Regions from separate parts of the Bacillus sp. SCT118 genome, predicted to be linked through region 1. Evidence: riboswitches for the same ligand, from Rfam matches in the RefSeq annotation. Region 1 holds a riboswitch; each other region holds the start of a gene.
What was found. A riboswitch is a leader RNA that binds a small molecule or an ion and turns the genes downstream of it on or off. The one in region 1 is predicted to bind S-adenosylmethionine.
Positions count from the first base shown of each region.

Region 2: another riboswitch for S-adenosylmethionine. It lies ahead of mtnW (2,3-diketo-5-methylthiopentyl-1-phosphate enolase); the one in region 1 lies ahead of metK (methionine adenosyltransferase).
Region 3: another riboswitch for S-adenosylmethionine. It lies ahead of ACQVGT_RS12365 (phosphoadenylyl-sulfate reductase); the one in region 1 lies ahead of metK (methionine adenosyltransferase).
Region 4: another riboswitch for S-adenosylmethionine. It lies ahead of ACQVGT_RS01140 (5-methyltetrahydropteroyltriglutamate--homocysteine S-methyltransferase); the one in region 1 lies ahead of metK (methionine adenosyltransferase).

Region 1 is NZ_CP191225.1:1,123,296-1,128,858, reverse strand. It holds gene alaP (alanine permease AlaP) at 1-273, opposite strand, end outside; gene asnB (asparagine synthase (glutamine-hydrolyzing)) at 410-2,308, opposite strand; gene metK (methionine adenosyltransferase) at 2,458-3,660, opposite strand; SAM riboswitch class I at 3,828-3,966, opposite strand; gene pckA (phosphoenolpyruvate carboxykinase (ATP)) at 4,163-5,563, shown strand, end outside.
Region 2 is NZ_CP191225.1:2,634,705-2,640,267, reverse strand. It holds gene ACQVGT_RS13385 (carbon-nitrogen family hydrolase) at 1-624, opposite strand, end outside; gene mtnE (methionine-glutamine aminotransferase) at 719-1,915, shown strand; SAM riboswitch class I at 1,954-2,054, shown strand; gene mtnW (2,3-diketo-5-methylthiopentyl-1-phosphate enolase) at 2,139-3,356, shown strand; gene mtnX (2-hydroxy-3-keto-5-methylthiopentenyl-1-phosphate phosphatase) at 3,353-4,060, shown strand; gene ACQVGT_RS13365 (methylthioribulose 1-phosphate dehydratase) at 4,018-4,647, shown strand; gene mtnD (acireductone dioxygenase) at 4,662-5,198, shown strand; gene ACQVGT_RS13355 (YkvA family protein) at 5,239-5,559, opposite strand.
Region 3 is NZ_CP191225.1:2,436,792-2,442,354, reverse strand. It holds gene pyrK (dihydroorotate oxidase B electron transfer subunit) at 1-240, shown strand, start outside; gene ACQVGT_RS12380 (dihydroorotate dehydrogenase) at 240-1,175, shown strand; gene pyrF (orotidine-5'-phosphate decarboxylase) at 1,144-1,863, shown strand; gene pyrE (orotate phosphoribosyltransferase) at 1,860-2,492, shown strand; SAM riboswitch class I at 2,637-2,742, shown strand; gene ACQVGT_RS12365 (phosphoadenylyl-sulfate reductase) at 2,905-3,606, shown strand; gene cysP (sulfate permease) at 3,618-4,682, shown strand; gene sat (sulfate adenylyltransferase) at 4,731-5,563, shown strand, end outside.
Region 4 is NZ_CP191225.1:222,603-228,165, reverse strand. It holds gene yxjL (two-component system response regulator YxJL) at 1-294, shown strand, start outside; gene pepT (peptidase T) at 344-1,576, shown strand; gene ACQVGT_RS01155 (hypothetical protein) at 1,681-1,809, shown strand; gene ACQVGT_RS01150 (hypothetical protein) at 2,099-2,362, shown strand; gene ACQVGT_RS01145 (LURP-one-related/scramblase family protein) at 2,490-2,978, shown strand; SAM riboswitch class I at 3,044-3,150, shown strand; gene ACQVGT_RS01140 (5-methyltetrahydropteroyltriglutamate--homocysteine S-methyltransferase) at 3,232-4,365, shown strand; SAM riboswitch class I at 4,434-4,540, shown strand; gene ACQVGT_RS01135 (5-methyltetrahydropteroyltriglutamate--homocysteine S-methyltransferase) at 4,618-5,563, shown strand, end outside.

The DNA of each region.
Region 1 (5,563 bases):
TAAATAGCCTGCAAGCGGTCCCAAATAATCACGCGCATACCTGCTGAAGGAGCCTGCGACCGGTTTTTGAATGGCCATTTCCCCAAGCGCTCTCATAATAAAAAACATGACCAGGCCGCTTGCGGCATACGCTACCAAAATACCAGGCCCTGCTAATTGAATAGCTGATGCGGAGCCGAGGAACAACCCTACTCCTATAGCAGCTCCTAAAGACATTAAAGAAATATGCCTTTCTTCGAGTCCGCGGTGCAGCTCTTGTTTTTGTTTTTGCATGCTTTCTTCTCCCCTAGAAAAAAATATCATTAAATCATTTTTCTGAATATTCCGTACGAATTGGGTAAACCAATGATGATGGAGAAATAAAAGGATAACAACAAGGCTTTCGACTACTCGAAAGCCTTGTTGTCTGTTACACAAAGATGACTTCTTTAGGCTGATGGCTCAGCTCTTCAGGCATATACCGTTTTTCAATATTGATGCTGTGCCAGATCATAAAGATCAGTACAGTCCAGATTTTACGGCTGTTATCAGCCTTGTCCGCACAATGGTCTTCAAGAAGCTGAAGGACATAATCCTTATGGATATAAGCATCCGTTTGGCTTTCCTGAATAATATTCCGCACCCATTCGTTCATTTCGTTTTTCAGCCAATGACGGATCGGTACAGGGAAACCAAGCTTTTTGCGGTTTAATACGTGCTCAGGCACAATTCCTTCAGCGGCTTTGCGAAGAAGATACTTCGTCGTGCCGTTCTTCGTTTTCAGCTCATCAGGAATTTTTGAAGCGACGTCGAATACGACTTTATCCAAGAACGGCACACGCAGTTCCAAAGAATTCGCCATCGTCATTTTATCCGCCTTTAACAAAATGTCGCCGCGCATCCAAGTGTGGATATCGACATACTGCATTTTGTTGATATCGCTGTACGAGCTGCTTTCTGTAAAGTAAGTCTTCGTCACATCACGATATGAAAGGTTCGGATTATAATGCTTCAACAGCTGCTTTTTGACAGACTCTTCAAAGATTTTCGCGTTACCGATATAACGATCTTGAAGCGGAGTGCAACCGCGCTCAAGCAGGCTCTTTCCTCTCATACCTTCAGGCATAACGGCAGCAACGTGCAGAAGCATCTTTTTCAGGCCGGACGGAATCCGTTCAAACGGTTTAAGCGAAAGCGGCTCACGGTAAATGTTATATCCGCCGAAGAGCTCATCCGCTCCTTCACCTGATAAAGCAACCGTAACATGTTTTTTCGCTTCTTTTGCAACAAAGTACAACGGAATCGCTGCCGGATCAGCAAGCGGGTCATCAAAATGCCAAACGATCTTCGGAAGCTCATTCATGTATTCATCAGGCGAAATGACTTTGCTGATATTTTCAATGCCCAGCGCCGCTGCCGTTTCTTTCGCTACATCAACCTCACTGAAGCCCTGCTGTTCAAAGCCGACAGAGAATGTTTTTAAGCTTGGATGAAATTCTTTCGCAACAGACACAATAAAGGAAGAATCAATCCCGCCAGACAGGAATGAACCGACAGGAACGTCACTTCTCATATGAACGTTTACAGAGTCATAGATCGCGTCTCGGACTTCTTTCACAAGCTTGTCTTCTTCAGTCTGAACCGGCTTGAAGTTCGCTTTGAAATACGTTTTGAATGTGATATCGCCGTCCGGGCGGATTGTGAACTGTGAACCCGGCTCTACTTTTTTCACATGGGCATCAAGCGTGCTTGGTTCAGGAACAAATTGGAAAGACATGTACTGCTGCAATGCCTCTTTATCTATTTCAATATCATTCTGAGCAACCATTAAACTTTTTCTCTCTGAGGCAAAATAAACCTGATCATTGATCGTTGTGTAGTACAACGGTTTAATGCCGAATGGATCTCTTGCCCCATAAAGCACATGATCGTTTTTATTCCAAATCAGAAAGGCAAACATACCGCGCAGTTTGGACGCCGCTTCTTCTTTATAGTGACGGTAAGTCGCAAGAAGAACCTCTGTGTCCGAATCCGTGTTGAATGTGTACCCCTTTGCTTCAAGTTCTTCTCTCAGTTCAATATAGTTATAGATTTCTCCGTTAAAGATAATCCAATATGTTTCATCTTCATATGATAAAGGCTGTCCGCCATTTTCTACATCAATAATGCTGAGCCGTCTGAATCCGAAGCCGACGTGCTCATCATGGAAATATCCATCACTGTCAGGACCGCGGTGAACGATCATTTGGTTCATTTGTTTGATTAGTTCTTCTTGATCAGCGGTTTGAGCTAACGGATGCTTGTTAAAAACCCCGACAAATCCACACATAGTATTGCCTCCATAATTAAAATTGTCATCATTGAACCCCTATTTATAGACGCTGTGAATAGTATTTGGTTTCACAGTTATGTAAAAAAATAAACATGAATACAACGATAAAAAAGGGAAAGCCGCTTAACCAGTAAGCGGCTATAAAATTATTCTCCTAACGCTTCTTTACGCAGCTGCTCCGCTTTGTCTGTGCGCTCCCAAGGAAGGTCAACATCGTGACGTCCAAAGTGGCCGTACGCAGCAGTTTGTTTGTAGATCGGACGGCGCAAATCAAGCATTTTGATAATGCCGGCAGGTCGTAAATCAAAGTTATTGCGAACAACTTCAATCAATTTTTCCTCAGAAGCTTTTCCGGAACCGAATGTGTTGATTGAGATTGACACAGGCTGTGCAACACCGATCGCGTAAGCAAGCTGTACTTCGCAAGAATCAGCAAGCTCAGCCGCAACGATGTTTTTCGCAACGTATCTTGCCGCATAAGCTGCAGAACGGTCTACCTTCGTCGCGTCCTTACCTGAGAACGCGCCTCCGCCGTGGCGTGCATAGCCGCCGTACGTATCAACGATGATTTTGCGTCCTGTAAGTCCCGCATCCCCTTGAGGGCCTCCGATTACGAAACGTCCTGTAGGGTTGATGAAATATTTTGTTTCTTCATCAATCAGCTCTTCAGGAACAACCGGATTGATTACATGTTCTTTAATGTTGCGCTGAATTTGCTCAAGTGTAATTTCAGGGTGATGCTGAGTTGAAATCACAATCGCGTCAATGCGGACTGGTTTGTTATTTTCATCGTACTCAACCGTTACCTGTGTTTTGCCGTCAGGGCGAAGGTACGGAAGAATATCTTCTTTACGGACTTCACTTAGGCGGCGGGCTAATTTATGGGCAAGTGAAATTGGAAGAGGCATAAGCTCTTTCGTTTCGTTGCACGCATAACCGAACATTAATCCTTGGTCACCCGCACCAATCGCTTCAATTTCTTCGTCGCTCATTGTGCCTTCACGGGCTTCAAGCGCTTGGTCGACGCCCATCGCGATATCAGCAGACTGCTCATCAATTGATGTTAAAACCGCACAAGTTTCCGCATCAAATCCGTATTTTGCACGTGTGTATCCGATTTCTTTAATGGTTTGGCGAACCGTTTTCGGAATGTCAACATACGTAGAAGTTGTGATCTCTCCGCTTACAAGAACCAAACCTGTTGTCACAGATGTTTCACAAGCAACACGCGCGTTAGGGTCTTTCTTTAAAATTTCATCTAAAATGCTGTCAGAAATCTGGTCACAGATTTTATCCGGATGCCCCTCCGTAACAGATTCTGATGTAAATAAACGACGATTTTTACTCATGATTTGCTTCCTCCTGCACAAGGCCTCCCGAAAGACCTTGTATATATGATACGGAACTCGCTCCCTCTTATACAATGTACAGTTATATTAGAGAATGTTAATTGGCATATTTATGAAATAAAAAAACCTTTTCCATCGAGGAAAGGGTTTGGTCTTTGTGCCTTTCACTCTTATCGCTCAAGGAATCATACAACCTTGCAACAGGTTAGCACCTTGGTTGTCTCACTCAGTTGAACATAATAAATAACAGAGAAACCGGTTGCTGGGCTTCATAGGGCCTGTCCCTCCGCCAGCTCGGGATAAGAGTATCCGCTCAATGAAATATCTTATCGTAAAAGGGTTTGCAATGTCAATATGATTCAGAAGAAATAGGCACCTATATTGAGGGAAAACAATGGAAATGCACACACAAAAAATAATAAATAGTATAGACTATTTGAAAATATATGTTATACTAATTCACAATTAGCAAAACACAAAAAACGATAAAGGAAGGTTTCATATGAACTCAGTTGATTTGACCGCTGATTTACAAGCCTTATTAACATGTCCAAATGTGCGTCATAATTTATCAGCAGCACAGCTAACAGAAAAAGTCCTCTCCCGAAACGAAGGCATTTTAACATCCACAGGTGCTGTTCGCGCGACAACAGGCGCTTACACAGGACGCTCACCTAAAGATAAATTCATCGTGGAGGAAGAAAGCACGAAAAATAAGATCGATTGGGGCCCGGTGAATCAGCCGATTTCAGAAGAAGCGTTTGAGCGGCTGTATACGAAAGTTGTCAGCTATTTAAAGGAGCGAGATGAACTGTTTGTTTTCGAAGGATTTGCCGGAGCAGACGAGAAATACAGGCTGCCGATCACTGTCGTAAATGAGTTCGCATGGCACAATTTATTTGCGCGGCAGCTGTTTATCCGTCCGGAAGGAAATGATAAGAAAACAGTTGAGCAGCCGTTCACCATTCTTTCTGCTCCGCATTTCAAAGCGGATCCAAAAACAGACGGCACTCATTCCGAAACGTTTATTATTGTCTCTTTTGAAAAGCGGACGATCTTAATCGGCGGAACTGAGTATGCCGGTGAAATGAAGAAGTCCATTTTCTCCATTATGAATTTCCTGCTGCCTGAAAGAGATATTTTATCTATGCACTGCTCCGCCAATGTCGGTGAAAAAGGCGATGTCGCCCTTTTCTTCGGACTGTCAGGAACAGGCAAGACCACCCTGTCGGCAGATGCTGACCGCAAGCTGATCGGTGACGATGAACATGGCTGGTCTGATACAGGCGTCTTTAATATTGAAGGCGGGTGCTACGCTAAGTGCATTCATTTAAGCGAGGAAAAGGAGCCGCAAATCTTTAACGCGATCCGCTTCGGGTCTGTTCTCGAAAATGTCGTTGTTGATGAAGATACACGCGAAGCCAATTATGATGATTCCTTCTATACTGAAAACACGCGGGCAGCTTACCCGATTCATATGATTGATAACATCGTGACTCCAAGCATGGCCGGCCATCCGTCAGCAATTGTATTTTTGACGGCTGATGCCTTCGGAGTCCTGCCTCCGATCAGCAAACTGACGAAGGAGCAGGCCATGTACCATTTCTTGAGCGGTTACACGAGTAAGCTTGCCGGAACCGAACGTGGTGTAACGTCTCCTGAAACGACGTTCTCTACATGCTTCGGCTCACCGTTCCTGCCGCTTCCTGCTCACGTCTATGCTGAAATGCTCGGCAAAAAGATCGATGAACACGGCGCAGACGTTTTCTTAGTCAATACCGGCTGGACCGGGGGCGGTTACGGCACAGGCGAACGAATGAAGCTTTCTTACACTAGAGCAATGGTCAAAGCAGCGATTGAAGGTAAATTAGAGGATGCTGAAATGATAACTGACGATATTTTC
Region 2 (5,563 bases), 1.5 Mb from region 1:
AAATTCATTATCCGGATTTGAACCGGTACAATTGCAGGCTGCGACAAAGCATTGGTTTTCAATGGCCCGCGCAATAAGCAGGCTTTTCCAATGATCAAGGCGGGGAAGAGGCCATTCCGCAGAAATAAACAGCACGTTGGCGCCTTTTGTCGTATGTTTTCTGATCCATTCCGGAAAACGGATATCGTAACAGATCAATCCTGAGCTTTTGACACCGTCAAGCTCAAAGTATCCGTCTTCGGAACCGGCTGATAAATACAGATGCTCATCCATCAGCTGAAAAAGATGGGCTTTTCTGTACTCTTTAATGATTTGCCCTTCCTTATCCGCGATGTACATTGTATTATAAACATCAGAATTCTTTCTGACAGCGACCGATCCGGCGACAATATGAACACCATGTTTTTTTGCCGTTTTCTTCAGCCAGCTCTGAGCGGAGCGGCCGTCTTCGTCAGCGAGTTCATCAAGATTGGCCAGATCATATCCGGTCGTCCATAATTCAGGCAGAACAAGAACATCAGCATGTTTGCTTTCTTTTTCGATGAAAAATTCAGCTTTTTTTATATTTTCCGAAGGTTTTCCGTATGAAATATCAAATTGAAGACAAGATATCGTCCATTTCATCTTTTTAACACCCCAAATTTTTCTTTACTTTTTTCATTTAACCATATATGATGATGGACTATCATTTCAAGATTTTTTTAGAAGGTGAGAATAGATGAAATTTGAACAGTCTCATGTATTGAAGGAATTGCCTAAACAATTCTTCGCTTCTCTGGTGCAGAAAGTGAACCGAAAGCTCGCAGAAGGACATGACGTTATCAATCTAGGACAGGGAAATCCAGATCAGCCGACTCCTGAGCATATTGTTGAGGAGATGAAACGAGCTGTTGCTGATCCTGAGAATCATAAATATTCGTCTTTTCGCGGCTCATACCGTCTGAAGTCAGCGGCTGCTGCATTTTACAAAAGAGAATACGGCATTGATCTGGATCCGGAAACCGAAGTCGCTGTATTATTCGGCGGAAAAGCCGGTCTAGTCGAGCTCCCGCAATGCTTGTTGAATCCCGGTGATACGATTTTGGTTCCCGATCCGGGTTATCCTGATTACTGGTCGGGTGTCACACTTGCAAAAGCGAAGATGGAAATGATGCCGCTCGTAAAGGACAGGGCGTTTCTCCCTGATTACAGCAGCATAGCCGCTGAAGCAAGGGAACAGGCGAAATTGATGTATTTAAATTATCCGAATAATCCGACCGGAGCTGTTGCTACTTCCGAGTTCTTTGAAGATACCGTGCGTTTTGCGACTGAAAACGGAATCTGCGTCGTTCACGATTTTGCTTACGGCGCTGTAGGATTTGACGGCTGCAAGCCTTTAAGCTTTTTGCAGACTGAAGGTGCGAAGGATATCGGAATTGAAATTTACACGCTGTCAAAAACGTATAACATGGCAGGATGGCGGGTTGGCTTTGCCGTCGGAAACGCTTCGGTCATTGAAGCGATCAATCTTTATCAAGACCATATGTTTGTCAGTCTTTTCAGAGCGACTCAGGAGGCTGCAGCAGAGGCACTGTTAGCCGATCAGACGTGTGTGGCAGAGCAAAATGCCAGATATGAGAGCAGGAGAAACGCTTGGATCACGGCATGCCGGGAAATCGGCTGGGATGTAACAGCTCCTGCAGGTTCTTTTTTTGCATGGCTGCCTGTGCCTGAAGGCTATACTTCTGAGCAGTTCTCAGATCTTTTGCTGGAAAAAGCGAATGTGGCGGTTGCGGCTGGAAACGGCTTCGGTAAATATGGCGAGGGCTACGTCAGAGTCGGACTTTTAACAAGTGAAGAAAGACTTAAGGAAGCCGCTTATCGAATTGGCAAACTGAACCTGTTTACCCAAAAAAGCATTGACAAGACCTTATAACGATGGGATAATTCAAAATAATTTATAAAATCTATATTTTCTTATCAAGAGCAGGCAGAGGGACGAGCCCGATGAAGCCCGGCAACCGACTTATAAAGCACGGTGCTAATTCTTGCAGCTAGCGGCTGAGAGATAAGATTCGGACGAGAAACGAAACCTCTTTAGACGCGATTGCAGTTTGAAGAGGTTTTTTGATATGGATGAAAATGAAAGGAGCTCTGGCATGAGTGAGTTATTAGCGACATATCTCCTGACCGAACCGGGAGCCGATACAGAGAAGAAAGCAGAACAAATCGCAACAGGATTGACAGTAGGCTCCTGGACTGATCTGCCCCTTGTAAAACAGGAGCAAATGCAAAAGCACAAGGGGCGGGTGATAAAAGTTGAGGAGAGAGAGGGAACTGCTGCATCAGAAAAACAAGCGGTCATCACAATTGCCTATCCTGAAATCAATTTCTCTCAGGATATTCCGGCTTTGCTGACAACAGTGTTTGGCAAGCTGTCGCTGGACGGAAAAATCAAATTAATCGATCTTCACTTCTCTGAAGCATTTAAGCGTGCACTGCCGGGACCGAAGTTTGGCGTATACGGCATTCGGAAGCTGCTGGGAGAGTTTGAGAGACCGCTGTTAATGAGCATATTTAAAGGCGTAATCGGAAGGGACCTGAGTGATATTAAAGAACAGCTCCGGCAGCAGGCGCTTGGCGGAGTTGACTTGATTAAAGACGATGAAATTTTCTTTGAGACAGGTCTAGCACCTTTTGAAACAAGAATTGCAGAAGGAAAACAAATATTGAAAGAAACGTATGAGCAGACCGGACATAAAACGCTGTATGCGGTGAATTTGACCGGACGTACGGCTGATCTGAAAGACAAAGCGAGACGCGCCGCCGAGCTGGGAGCGGATGCGCTTTTGTTTAATGTCTTCGCTTACGGCTTGGACGTTATGCAAGGCCTTGCGGAAGATCCTGAAATCCCAGTTCCGATTATGGCGCATCCAGCAGTCAGCGGGGCGTTTACGTCTTCTCCGTTTTACGGTTTTTCTCACGCTCTTTTACTCGGAAAATTAAACCGATATTGCGGTGCTGACTTCAGCCTCTTTCCGTCTCCATATGGTTCGGTTGCGCTTCCAAGAGCGGACGCACTGGCGATTCATGAAGAATGTGTGAGAGAGGATGCTTTTAACCAAACATTTGCGGTTCCGTCAGCAGGCATTCATCCCGGCATGGTTCCGCTATTAATGCGTGATTTCGGCATAGACCACATTATTAATGCCGGAGGAGGCGTACATGGACATCCGAACGGTGCCCAAGGCGGGGGGCGAGCCTTCAGAGCCATTATTGATGCAGTCCTAGAGGCCCAGCCGATTGATGAAAAAGCCGAACAATGCAAGGATCTTAAGCTTGCGCTAGATAAATGGGGAAAGGTTGAAGCCGTATGACGACTCGAAAACCTTTTATTATTTGTGATTTTGACGGAACCATCACGATGAACGACAACATTATAAATATCATGAAAACATTTGCTCCCCCAGAGTGGGTGGCATTAAAAGACGGCGTACTTTCCAAAACGCTGTCGATCAAGGAAGGTGTCGGGCAGATGTTCGGCCTTCTGCCCAGCCGTTTAAAAGAAGAGATTACAAGTTTTGTATTGGAAGATGCAAAAATCAGGGAAGGCTTTCGGGAATTTGTAGCATTTATCAATGAGCACGAGATTCCGTTTTATGTCATAAGCGGTGGAATGGACTTTTTTGTATATCCTTTGCTTGAAGGCATTGTGGAGAAAGACCGCATTTATTGCAACCATGCTTCATTTGACAATGACTATATCCATATTGACTGGCCTCATTCCTGCAAGGGCACATGCAGCAATCAATGCGGGTGCTGTAAGCCGTCGGTCATCCATGAACTTTCTGAACCGAATCAATATATCATCATGATCGGTGATTCGGTTACAGATGTGGAGGCAGCAAAGCTGTCTGACCTATGCTTTGCAAGGGATTATTTATTAAACGAATGCCGGGAGCAAAACCTCAATCATCTTCCGTATCAAGATTTTTATGAGATCAGAAAGGAAATTGAGAATGTAAAGGAGGTACAGGAATGGCTGCAAAACAAGAACGCTGGCGAGAGCTCGCTGAAGTAAAACGGGAATTGGCAGAGAGAGATTGGTTTCCGGCGACTAGCGGCAACCTGTCAATTAAGGTTACAGATGAGCCTTTAACATTTCTCGTCACTGCAAGCGGAAAAGATAAACGCAAAGAGACGGTTGAAGATTTTCTGCTGGTCGACCAAAACGGAGAGCCTGCTGAAAGCGGGCATTCTCTGAAACCGTCAGCAGAAACGCTTTTGCATACACATTTGTACAATAAAACCAATGCCGGATGCTGCCTGCATGTCCATACGGTAAACAATAATGTGATTTCAGAGTTATACGGAGACCAAAAGAAAATCACATTCAAAGGCCAGGAAATTATAAAAGCACTCGGCTTGTGGGAAGAGAACGCAGAAGTGACCATTCCGATTATAGAAAATCCGGCACATATCCCGACGCTTGCGGCACTGTTTGCGGAAGAGATTTCAGAAGATTCAGGAGCTGTTCTGATCCGAAATCATGGTATTACGGCTTGGGGGAGAACAGCATTTGAGGCAAAAAGAGTGCTTGAAGCGTATGAATTTTTGTTCAGCTACCATTTGAAATTGAAAACACTCCAGCATCAGCTGGTTAAATAAAAGGAGGAATTGAAATGGCTACAATTCAAATTCATGATGAGGCAAATACAACGATTGAAAATCAAGAGGAAGTAGCAAGCTTTCTGGACAGTCAAGAGGTTATTTATGAGCAATGGGATATCACGAAGCTTCCGGAACATCTTTCAGAGAAGTATGACCTGACAGAAGAAGAAAAACAGCAAATTCTTGATACCTTTGAAACTGAAATTAAAGATATCTCAACCCGCCGCGGCTATAAAGCACAGGATGTTATTTCATTGTCAGACAGCAATCCGAAACTTGATGAACTGCTTGAAAACTTTAAAAGAGAGCATCACCATACAGACGATGAGGTTCGTTTTATTGTAAGCGGACACGGTATTTTTGTCATTCAAGGCAAGGACGGCACGTTTTTTGATGTCCGTTTAAACCCTGGAGATTTAATCTCTGTGCCTGAGAATATCCGCCATTACTTCACGCTTCAGGAGGACCGCAAAGTTGTCGCGGTGAGAATTTTTGTCACAACTGAAGGCTGGGTTCCTATTTATGAAAAAGACAGCGTGAATCAATAAGCATGAGAAAGCCCCGTTCATCGAACGGGGCTTTTTATATTTATTGCAAACGCCACTTTTCATACTGTGACAGTTCTTTTTTAATCAGTGTCCAAATCAAACCTAAAACAGCTGCATCGTCAATGAACCCAAGACCGAGGATTACGTCTGGAATGATATCGAGCGGCATGACGATATACAGAATTGCGGCAGTTAACAGCAAAAGTGTTTTAGCCTGTGAACGAGGGTAGTCGCCATTTCGCCAATCGCGAAGCATCTGAAAAAAAGTAGTGATGTGCTGAATACATTTTTTTCGGTTTTTCCTTTTCAAAATTGCTTTTCCGCCTGCCGCTCCGAGCATAATTGCATTCTTTTTCTTCATTGGG
Region 3 (5,563 bases), 1.3 Mb from region 1:
GTGATTAAACGGAAAAATCTAGAGTTTGATATCCTCCTCAGCTGCGGGCCGACACCAATGCTCAAGGCGTTAAAACAGGAATATGCCCATAAAGAAGTATATCTGTCCATGGAGGAACGAATGGGCTGCGGAATCGGCGCATGCTTCGCGTGTGTGTGCCATACAAACGAAAGTGAGACATCCTATGTAAAAGTATGTCTCGACGGGCCTGTATTTAAAGCTCAGGAGGTGGCGCTGTAATGCTAGAGGTGAAATTGCCGGGACTTGATTTGAAAAACCCAATCATTCCTGCATCAGGCTGCTTCGGTTTTGGAAAAGAATTTTCACGTTTTTATGATTTGTCTTGTCTTGGAGCGATCATGATTAAGGCTACGACAAAGGAGCCACGCTTTGGGAATCCGACGCCGCGGGTAGCTGAGACTGGTGCTGGAATGCTCAATGCGATCGGTCTCCAAAATCCGGGGCTGGATAGCGTGTTGCATAATGAGCTGCCGTGGCTTGAGCAGTTTGATACGCCGATCATTGCCAATGTCGCAGGTTCTCAAGTCGAGGATTATGTTGAAGTCGCAGAGCATATCAGCAAAGCGCCTAATGTTCATGCTCTTGAATTAAATATTTCCTGCCCGAATGTGAAAACAGGCGGAATCGCTTTTGGCACGAATCCTGAGATGGCTGCCGATTTGACAAAAGCGGTGAAAGAGGTTTCGGATGTACCCGTTTATGTGAAGCTTTCCCCGAACGTGGCTAATATCACAGAAATTGCATTAGCGATCGAGGAAGCGGGAGCGGACGGTCTTACGATGATCAACACACTAATTGGCATGAGACTCGATTTAAAAACCGGCAAACCGATATTAGCGAATAAAACAGGGGGACTTTCAGGCCCTGCTGTGAAGCCGGTTGCCATTCGCATGGTGTATGAAGTCAGCCAGATGGTCAACATCCCGATTATTGGAATGGGAGGCGTGCAAACGGCTGAAGATGCCCTGGAATTTCTTCTCGCGGGAGCAAGCGCAGTCGCTGTCGGAACAGCAAATTTTGTGAATCCTTTTGCCTGTCCAGAGATTATTGAACAGCTCCCATCTGTTTTGCGCCAATACGGCTATCAATCAATTGAAGAATGCATCGGAAGGAGCTGGAATCATGAAAAACAACCTGCCCATCATCGCGCTTGATTTTGCATCAGCTGAAGAAACACTCGCGTTCTTAGCTCCTTTTCAGCAAGAACCGTTATTTGTAAAGGTTGGAATGGAGCTTTTTTATCAAGAAGGGCCATCGATCGTGAAACAATTAAAAGAAAGAAACTGCGAGCTGTTTTTAGATCTCAAGCTTCATGACATCCCGACTACTGTAAACAAAGCGATGAAGCGCCTTGCCAGTCTTGGAGTAGACCTCGTCAATGTTCATGCGGCCGGGGGCAAAAAAATGATGCAGGCAGCTCTCGAAGGCTTAGAAGAAGGTACGCCGGCCGGAAAAAAACGTCCGTCACTTATCGCGGTAACCCAGTTGACAAGCACATCTGAACAAATCATGAAAGATGAACTGCTGATCGAAAAATCTCTGATTGATACGGTTGTGCACTACAGCAAACAGGCGGAAGAGAGCGGACTGGATGGAGTGGTCTGCTCTGTTCATGAAGCAAAAGCCATTTACCAAGCGGTGTCGCCTTCATTTCTGACTGTCACTCCGGGGATCAGAATGTCTGAGGACGCTGCGAATGACCAAGTCCGCGTAGCGACGCCTGCTATTGCAAGAGAGAAAGGTTCATCAGCGATTGTAGTAGGACGCTCGATTACAAAAGCGGAAGACCCGGTAAAAGCCTATAAGGCTGTCAGACTTGAATGGGAGGGAATCAAATCTTGAAACAAATCATCGCAAAACATCTATTAGACATCCAAGCTGTATTTTTACGCCCGAACGAGCCGTTCACATGGGCAAGCGGCATTTTATCTCCAATCTACTGTGACAACCGCCTTACGCTATCTTTCCCAGAGGTCAGAAATGATGTCGCCTCAGGCATCAGCAAGCTTGTCAAAGAGCATTTTCCTGAAGCTGAAATGATTGCGGGAACAGCAACTGCCGGTATTCCTCATGCTGCTCTTGCGGCTGACCGTTTGAATCTTCCGATGTGTTATGTGAGGAGCAAGCCGAAGGCGCACGGTAAAGGCAATCAGATTGAGGGAGCTGTGCAAGAAGGGCAAAAAACAGTCGTCATTGAAGACTTAATCTCCACAGGAGGCAGCGTGCTTGAAGCTTGTGCAGCTTTACAAGCGGCCGGCTGTGAAGTGCTTGGTGTCGTCTCAATCTTTACGTACGGACTTCCTAAAGCGGAGGAAGCCTTCGCAAAGGCAGAACTGCCATACTACTCATTAACTGATTATGATACGCTCACAGAGGTCGCGCTTGAAAACGGAAATATTCATTCAGATGATCTAAAAAAGCTGCAAACATGGAAACAAAATCCCGAGTCAAAAGATTGGTTTAAAAAATAAAAAATAAATTCAAATGATGCAAAGAGGCTTCAAAGCCTTGCTGTACTTGAAAACAGGCTGTGAGGCCTGTTTTTTTATTAATCCTATAAAAAAAGTCGGGTTGACTTATGTTAGAATTGTGCTAAAATTTACTACAAATCTAAAAACTTATCAAGAGCGGCTGAGGGACTGGACCTATGAAGCCCGGCAACCTGCATAGTTTGTAAGGTGCTACTTCCAGCAAAATGAATTCCATTTTGAAAGATAAGGGCTGCATGCTGTTCCTGTCTTTCTTTCCGCCGGATTGAAAGTTTTTTATTTTAAGAGGAAAAAAGGCTGTCTGTGATATCAGCAGCCGCGAATCACATTACATGGGAAAAGACAACCGGCAGAAAGCTACTGTTTGTTTGTCTCCGAAAGGAGGAAAGAAGAAATGTTAACGTATGATAATTGGGAAGAACCAACGATTACATTTCCGGAAGACGATCCTTATAAAGGAGCGCTGTCAGTTTTAAAATGGGCATACGGCCATTACGGCAATCAACTTGTTTATGCCTGCAGTTTCGGAATTGAGGGAATCGTTCTGATTGACTTAATTTATAAAGTGAAAAAAGACGCAGAGATTGTGTTTCTTGATACAGGACTTCATTTTAAAGAAACCTATGAAACAATTGAACGAGTGAAAGAGCGTTATCCGGGTCTTAATATCATCCTGAAAAAACCAGACCTCACCCTTGAGGAACAAGCCGAAGAACATGGTGACAAACTGTGGGAAAGAGAGCCGAATCAGTGCTGCTATCTTAGAAAGGTCGCTCCTTTAAGAGAGGCGCTTTCAGGACATCCAGCCTGGCTTTCCGGCCTGCGTCGTGATCAAGGGCCAAGTCGTGCCAATACGAATTTCTTAAACAAAGATGAAAAATTCAAGTCAGTAAAAGTTTGCCCGCTTATCCATTGGACTTGGAAAGACATTTGGAGATACACATCCCGGAATGAACTGGACTACAATCCGCTTCATGACCAAGGATATCCAAGTATTGGCTGTGCGCCTTGCACTGCTCCCGCTTTTACAGCAGAGGATTTGCGCTCAGGCAGATGGAATGGTATGGCGAAAACAGAATGCGGACTGCATGAATAAGGAGCTGCAAAATGGAATTAGCCGCTATTTTATTTAGCTTGTTTTTCGCGATGAATATTGGTGCAAGCGGCGCTGCAGCTTCGATGGGGGTTGCTTACGGCTCCGGAGCCATCAAAAAGAAAACTTACGCTTTGATCCTATGCGCAGTCGGTGTCTTTGCCGGGGCGGTTATTGGCGGAGGCGAGGTTGTAAAAACAATCAGCTCCGGCATTATTCCTGAGCAGTCGATTACACTGACGATTGTTTGCATCATTATTGGAGCTGCTGCCCTGTCGCTCTTTACTGCTAATCTGCTCGGCATTCCTTTGTCGACAAGTGAAGTAACAGTCGGCGCGGTTGTCGGCGTGGGAGTGGCTTATAAAGTATTGTTTGTGAACAATCTTCTGATCATTGTGTCATTTTGGGTTTTTGTCCCGCTGTTCGCTTTCGGCTTCACCTATTTCGTATCTAAGCTGTTTCGTTATTTTAAGATTGAAGTAAAATCTTCTAAAAAACAAAAAATCCTCGGCATTGTTTTGTTAGTTGCCGGATTTTTCGAAGCATTCTCTGCCGGCATGAATAACGTGGCGAATGCTGTTGGCCCGTTAGTAGCTGCCGATGTGCTTGATGTCGGAAAAGGAACCTTGTATGGAGGAGCTTTTGTTGCTCTTGGCGCACTGTTATTAGGCCGGCGTGTGCTAGAAACAAACGGGAAGAAAATTACGAGATTCTCAAAAGGGGAAGGCATTCTCTTATCCGGTACAGGAGCGGGACTTGTGATCATCAGTTCTGTATTTGGGATGCCGGTGCCCTTGGCGCAAGTCACGTCATCGTCTATTATCGGAATAGGCATGGCAAAAAACGGTCCGAACGTGTTCCATAAACAAGTTGTTCAAACGATGCTGAAGGTATGGATCGTATCGCCGTTTTTATCTTTATCGATTTCTTATCTGCTTGTATCCTTGTTTTTAAAAGCAGATTATTATTCGATCTTTATCATGGTAAGTGTGCTTTTAGCGGCGGGCGGTGCCGTCAGCCTGACAAAGGCCATTCGTAAAGAGAGACGCTCAGTCCACGAACAAGGCGGGGGAATCTGATCATTAATCTGAGTAATTTTATAAGTTAACTAGGAGGAGATGGATATTATGAGCTTAGCACCACACGGAGGAACATTAGTAAACAGAGTAGATGAATCATATGATGTGAGCGGCATTCAAAAAGAAATTGAACTTGATTTAATTTCTTTCGCGGATTTGGAATTGATCGGTATCGGTGCATACAGCCCGATTGAAGGTTTCTTTAATGAAAAAGATTACGTATCTGTTGTCGAAAACATGCGTCTTTCTTCCGGTGTTGTCTGGTCTCTTCCGATCACGCTTCCGGTCGATGCGCAAAAAGCAGCGGAACTGTCACTTGGTGAAACGGTAAAGTTAACGTATGAAGGAGAAACATACGGCGTTATCCAAATCGAAGACCTGTACGTGCCTGACAAACAAAAAGAAGCTGTCAATGTGTACAAAACAGATGAACAGGAGCATCCTGGTGTTAAAAAGCTGTTCAGCCGCGGCAATACATATGTCGGCGGACCGATTACGTTGATTAAAAAAGCTTCAAAACAGTTCCCTGAATTTACATTTGAACCGTCAGAAACGAGACGCCAGTTTGCGGAAAAAGGCTGGGAAACCATTGTCGGTTTCCAAACAAGAAACCCTGTTCACAGAGCGCATGAATACATTCAAAAAACGGCTCTTGAAACAGTAGACGGCTTGTTCTTGAATCCGTTAGTAGGCGAAACAAAATCTGATGACATTCCAGCTGATGTACGGATGGAAAGCTACCAAGTGCTTCTTGATCATTATTACCCGAAAGATCGCGTTTTCCTTGGTGTCTTTTTAGCGGCGATGCGTTATGCAGGCCCGAGAGAAGCAATTTTCCACGCGCTTGTCAGAAAGAACTACGGCTGCACACATTTCATCGT
Region 4 (5,563 bases), 900 kb from region 1:
GCGGCGAGAGGCGAGGCGATTTTTCGTACAGTCACAGCTGCTAAAATTATCAGTGAGACATTTCGGGCGAAGCAACAGCCTCATGCCGAAGAACTGGCAGAGCCGTTCACCAAAAGAGAGCTTGAGGTTCTTCAGCAAATGGCCTACGGACTGAGAAATGAGGATATTGCTGAAAAGCTTTTCGTCAGTGAAAGCACTGTGAAAACCCACGTGCACCGCATCCTGCAAAAATGCAATGCCCAAGACCGGACACAGGCAGTCGTTTTTGCCATTCGAAACGGTATTGTGCAATAGAAATCTCTCATCCCGCCATGCTAAAATAAGACAAAGGAGATGATTGGAAATGAAAGAAGAAATCATTGAACGGTTTACTACATATGTAAAAGTCGACACACAGTCCGATGAATCCGTTGACACTTGTCCTTCCACACCCGGCCAATTGACATTAGGAAACATGCTCGTTGATGAATTGAAGTCCATCGGCATGCAGGATGCAGCCATTGATGAAAACGGCTATGTCATGGCAACTCTTCCCTCCAATACTGAAAAAGACGTGCCGACAATCGGCTTTCTCGCTCACGTCGACACCGCTACAGACTTTACCGGCAAAAACGTGAATCCGCAAATCATCGAAAGCTATGATGGAAAAGACATCGTTCTTAACGAACAGCTGCAGGTCACCCTGTCACCTGATCAATTCCCTGAGCTGTCTGGCTATAAGGGCCATACACTCATCACCACAGACGGCACCACCCTTCTCGGCGCAGACAATAAGGCCGGTATCGCTGAAATCATGACAGCCATGGATTACCTCATCAAACACCCTGAAATCAAGCACGGCACAATCAGGGTCGCCTTTACGCCTGATGAAGAAATCGGAAGAGGGCCGCACAAATTTGATGTGAAACGGTTCAATGCTTCCTTTGCCTACACGGTTGACGGCGGGCCGCTCGGCGAGCTTGAATATGAAAGCTTCAATGCCGCTGCCGCAAAAATTACGATTAAAGGCAACAACGTACATCCCGGAACAGCTAAAGGGAAAATGATCAACTCTGCGAAAATCGCGATGAAGCTGAACAGCCTGCTGCCGGCAGACGAAGCGCCTGAATATACAGAAGGCTATGAAGGCTTCTACCACCTGCTGTCGATTCAAGGAGACGTAGAGGAAACAAAGCTCCACTACATTATCAGAGACTTTGACAAAGAGAATTTCCAAAACAGAAAAGAAACAATGAAGCGTGCCGTTGAAGAACTTCAAAACGAATACGGGCAAGACCGGATTCTGCTGGATATGAACGACCAATACTACAACATGAGAGAGAAAATTGAACCTGTCATCGAAATCGTCAACATCGCCAAGCAAGCGATGGAAAACCTCGGCATCGAACCGAAGATTTCTCCCATCCGCGGCGGCACCGACGGATCGCAGCTGTCCTACATGGGGCTTCCAACGCCAAACATCTTTACAGGCGGGGAAAATTTCCACGGCAAATTTGAATACATCTCAGTTGACAACATGGTCAAAGCCGTAAATGTCATCGTTGAGATCGCAAAGCAGTTTGAAGCGCAAGCGTAATGCCAAAAGCCAGTCCAAAAAAGGACTGGTTTTTTTGTGTGAAAATGAAACATTTTAAACGCGTCCTCCGTAAAACAAGTATCAATAAATGAGGAGGAAAAACAATGACAAAACATGCAATCGCTGCAAAGAGTCTCTTGAAAAAATGGATCATTTCCAGGCCGCTTAACATGCAAAAGAAATCCAGCCCATTTCAAAAAATCAGAAAAATGTTCAAACGCTTCTTCAAATAAAACATTCAAATCCCCTAAATACAATCCGTATTCACCCGTACCGCCCAAATGCTCCGTAATTTGGGTTTTTTGTGTTCAATTCCGAAAAATAGGGTATAAACCAAACAAGCAAGAAAACAGCACCCATAAACAGGTAATTCGAATTATGTAAACTTAGGTTAAAAGTTATATAAAGGAATTTATTTTACCGTCGATAGTAACTATAGAACCACTCATCAACAAGAGCAAACAGCGTGATTCAAGACTATTTTCAGGTCATCAGGTTATACTGTTTCAGAGGGACAGTTTCTTGTTATTTATTGATTTAGAATTTTTTGAATACTTTTTGGCATTTTATCCGTACAATAGAGAGTACCAAAACTTTTTTTGGGAGGTATGTAATATGATCCTATTTATTATCATCGCATTATGCGGCTATCTTCTTTTTTCTTTCAGCAAGGACAATCGCCGCAAACCGCAAAAGACAAGCCCTCTGCCAGCAGCCGCACCTCATCAAAACAACCTAATCGACCTTGACGCCATCCGCCAAAAACGCCGGATGCATCTTTCCTAATTCTATATTTCAAACGAAAAGGCTGCTGAATCACGCAGCCTTTTAAAATTGTTTTGATTAGAGCCTGAAACCTTTTCGCCCTCTATCCGTAATTTCATACAAGGCAAATCCAAAGGAGACTTCAGCAATGATCGAGTTATTTATGAAACAAAAAATGTTCTCATTTAAAGATGCATTTCACATTTATGACCGGAACGAACAAGAAACATTCAAGGTGGAGGGGCGTTTTTTCTCGTTAGGAGACTCATTACAAATGACAGATACATCCGGAAAAACGCTCGTTTCCATAGAACAAAAACTAATGTCTTTATTGCCGCGCTATGAGATTTCAATTGGCGGGAAAACAGTTTGTGAGGTAACGAAGAAAGTAACGTTTTTCAAACCGAAATTTGTGATTTCCGGGCTTAACTGGGAAATCGATGGTGATTTATGGAGGGATGAATTCCAGCTGACGGACGGGGAAAATGTCCGGATGTCAGTGAGCAAAAAGTGGCTCAGCTGGGGTGATTCCTATCACTTGCAGATTGCAAACGAGGAAGATGTTCTGATTTGCACTGCCATCGCTATCGTGCTTGATATGGTTTTATATAACGATGAAGATGAAAGTATTTTCTAAAAAGCATTGACAATTGATCCAAAAGTAATAATATTAAGATAATTGAAATCTGAATATGAAGTTGTACCTTATCAAGAGAGGTGGAGGGACTGGCCCTATGATACCCGGCAACCGCTGTTTCAAACAGAATGGTGCTAAATCCTTAAGAACATTGCGTTCTTGCAGATGAGGCGGAGATTTGATCGTTCAAGCTCTTCCTTCACAAAGGAAGAGCTTTTTACATGCTCAATATTTCAGAAAAGAGGCGAATAACATGGCTCAACAAACGAATGTTGCAGGACAAAAAACAGAAAAACAACGCAAAGCACCTTTCCGCGCCGATCATGTCGGCAGTTTGCTTCGTTCCGTTCCGGTGAAGGAAGCCCGGCAAAAAAAAGCGACTGGTGAGATGACAGCGGAACAGCTTCGTGATATCGAAAATCAAGAGATCACCCGCATCGTGGAAAAACAAAAAGAAATCGGTCTCAACGTGGTAACAGACGGGGAATTCCGGCGTTCCTGGTGGCATTATGACTTCCTGGAAGGGCTTGACGGTGTGGAACCGTTCATCCCGGCTGAGGGGATTCAGTTCCATAACACAAAAACGAAAGCGCGCAGCATCAAAGTGACGGGAAAACTCGATTTTACGAGCCACCCAGCGCTTGCTGATTATCAATTTTTACATGAGATTGCCGGTAACGCGACGCCAAAATTGACCATTCCCAGCCCAAATATGCTGTTTTTTGGCGAAAAGGCGGATAAAGGGATTTATGACGATCAAGAGGAATACTTTCATGATCTGGCCCAAGCGTACAAAAAAGCAATCAAAGCCTTCTATGATGCTGGCTGTCGTTATCTCCAGCTTGATGATACGTCATGGTCTCTCTTCTTTGAGGAAAAAGGCAGAGAGGTTGTCCGGGCGCTCGGCGGTGATCCAGAAACATTGCCAGCCATATTTGCCAAAACAATTAACGATGCCGTCGCAGACCGGCCTGACGATTTAACGATCACAATGCACATTTGCCGCGGCAACTTCCGCTCAACCTGGGCGGCATCAGGAGGGTACGACGCTGTAGCGGAAACGATTTTGGACGGCTTAAACCTTGACGGCCTTTTCTTGGAATACGATGATGACCGCTCAGGAAATTTTGATCCGCTCCGTTTTGTGAAACGCAAGGATCTGCAAATTGTGCTCGGCTTGATCACATCGAAATACGGCGAGCTTGAAAATCCTGAGGATGTGAAACGCCGCATCAATGAAGCCGCGCGTTTTGTCAGCTTGGACCAGCTATGCCTGAGCCCGCAGTGCGGTTTCGCCTCTACAGAAGAAGGCAACCTTCTGACAGAGGAGCAGCAATGGGCAAAGCTTCGCCATGTCATCGACATTGCCAACGATGTGTGGAGATAATCTATCATTGACAGAAATAGAAAATGTGTGAATAATAGATACTATCAGAAAATTTCATAAAAAGGTTTTCCTTATCAAGAGAGGTGGAGGGACTGGCCCTGCGATACCCGGCAACCGCTGTTTAACAGAATGGTGCTAAATCCTTTAGAGCAATGATTGCTCTTGAAGATAAGGTTGAGATTGTCACGCAAGCTCTTCCTTATCCAAAGGAAGAGCTTTTTTATATTTGAATGGAAAGAAGGAATGGACAACATGTCACACCAAACAACACCCGCAGAACAAAAATCACTTCAAAGAAAAAAACCGCCGTTTCGCGCGGATCAAGTCGGAAGCCTGTTGAGATCTGAGCCCGTTAAAAAAGCGCGGCTGCAAAAAGCGGCCGGCGAAATGACCGCTGAGCAGCTTCGCCAAATTGAAAACGATGAAATCATCCGCATTGTGGAAAAACAGAAGGAAACCGGCCTGAACGTCGTGACAGACGGTGAATTCCGCAGAGCATGGTGGCACTTTGATTTCCTGGAAAACTTAGATGGCGTTGAGCCGTTTACTCCTGAGCAAGGCATTCAATTCCATAACGTACAGACAAAAGCACGCGGCATTAAAGTCACAGGCGATATCGACTTTTCAACTCACCCAATGCTTGAAGATTATTCGTTTCTCCATAGCATTGCCGGTGACGCGACGCCAAAGATGACGATTCCAAGCCCGAATATGCTGTTTTTCCGCGGAAAACTGGAAAAGGATGCGTATAAAAAAGATTATCACCTTTTCCAGCATGATGTATCCAAAGCATATAAAAAAGCGATTCAAGCGTTTTATGACAGAGGCTGCCGCTACCTCCAGCTTGATGATACAGCGTGGGCCGTTTTCTTATCAGAAAAAGGCTTAAAACAAATCGAAGCGTTCGGAACAACGCCTGATGAGCTTCGCCAGCTGTTTGCGAAATCGATTAACGACGCGATTGCAGACCGCCCGGATGACTTGACGGTAACCATGCATATTTGCCGCGGCAACTTCCAGTCCACTTGGACAGCGGAAGGCGGCTATGACGCAGCCGCCGAAACCATTTTTGACGGTTTGAATCTTGACGGACTTTTCTTAGAGTATGATGATTCACGCTCAGGCGGTTTTGAGCCGCTCCGTTATGTAAAACGATCTGATCTTCAGCTTGTTCTTGGCTTAGTGACATCTAAATTCG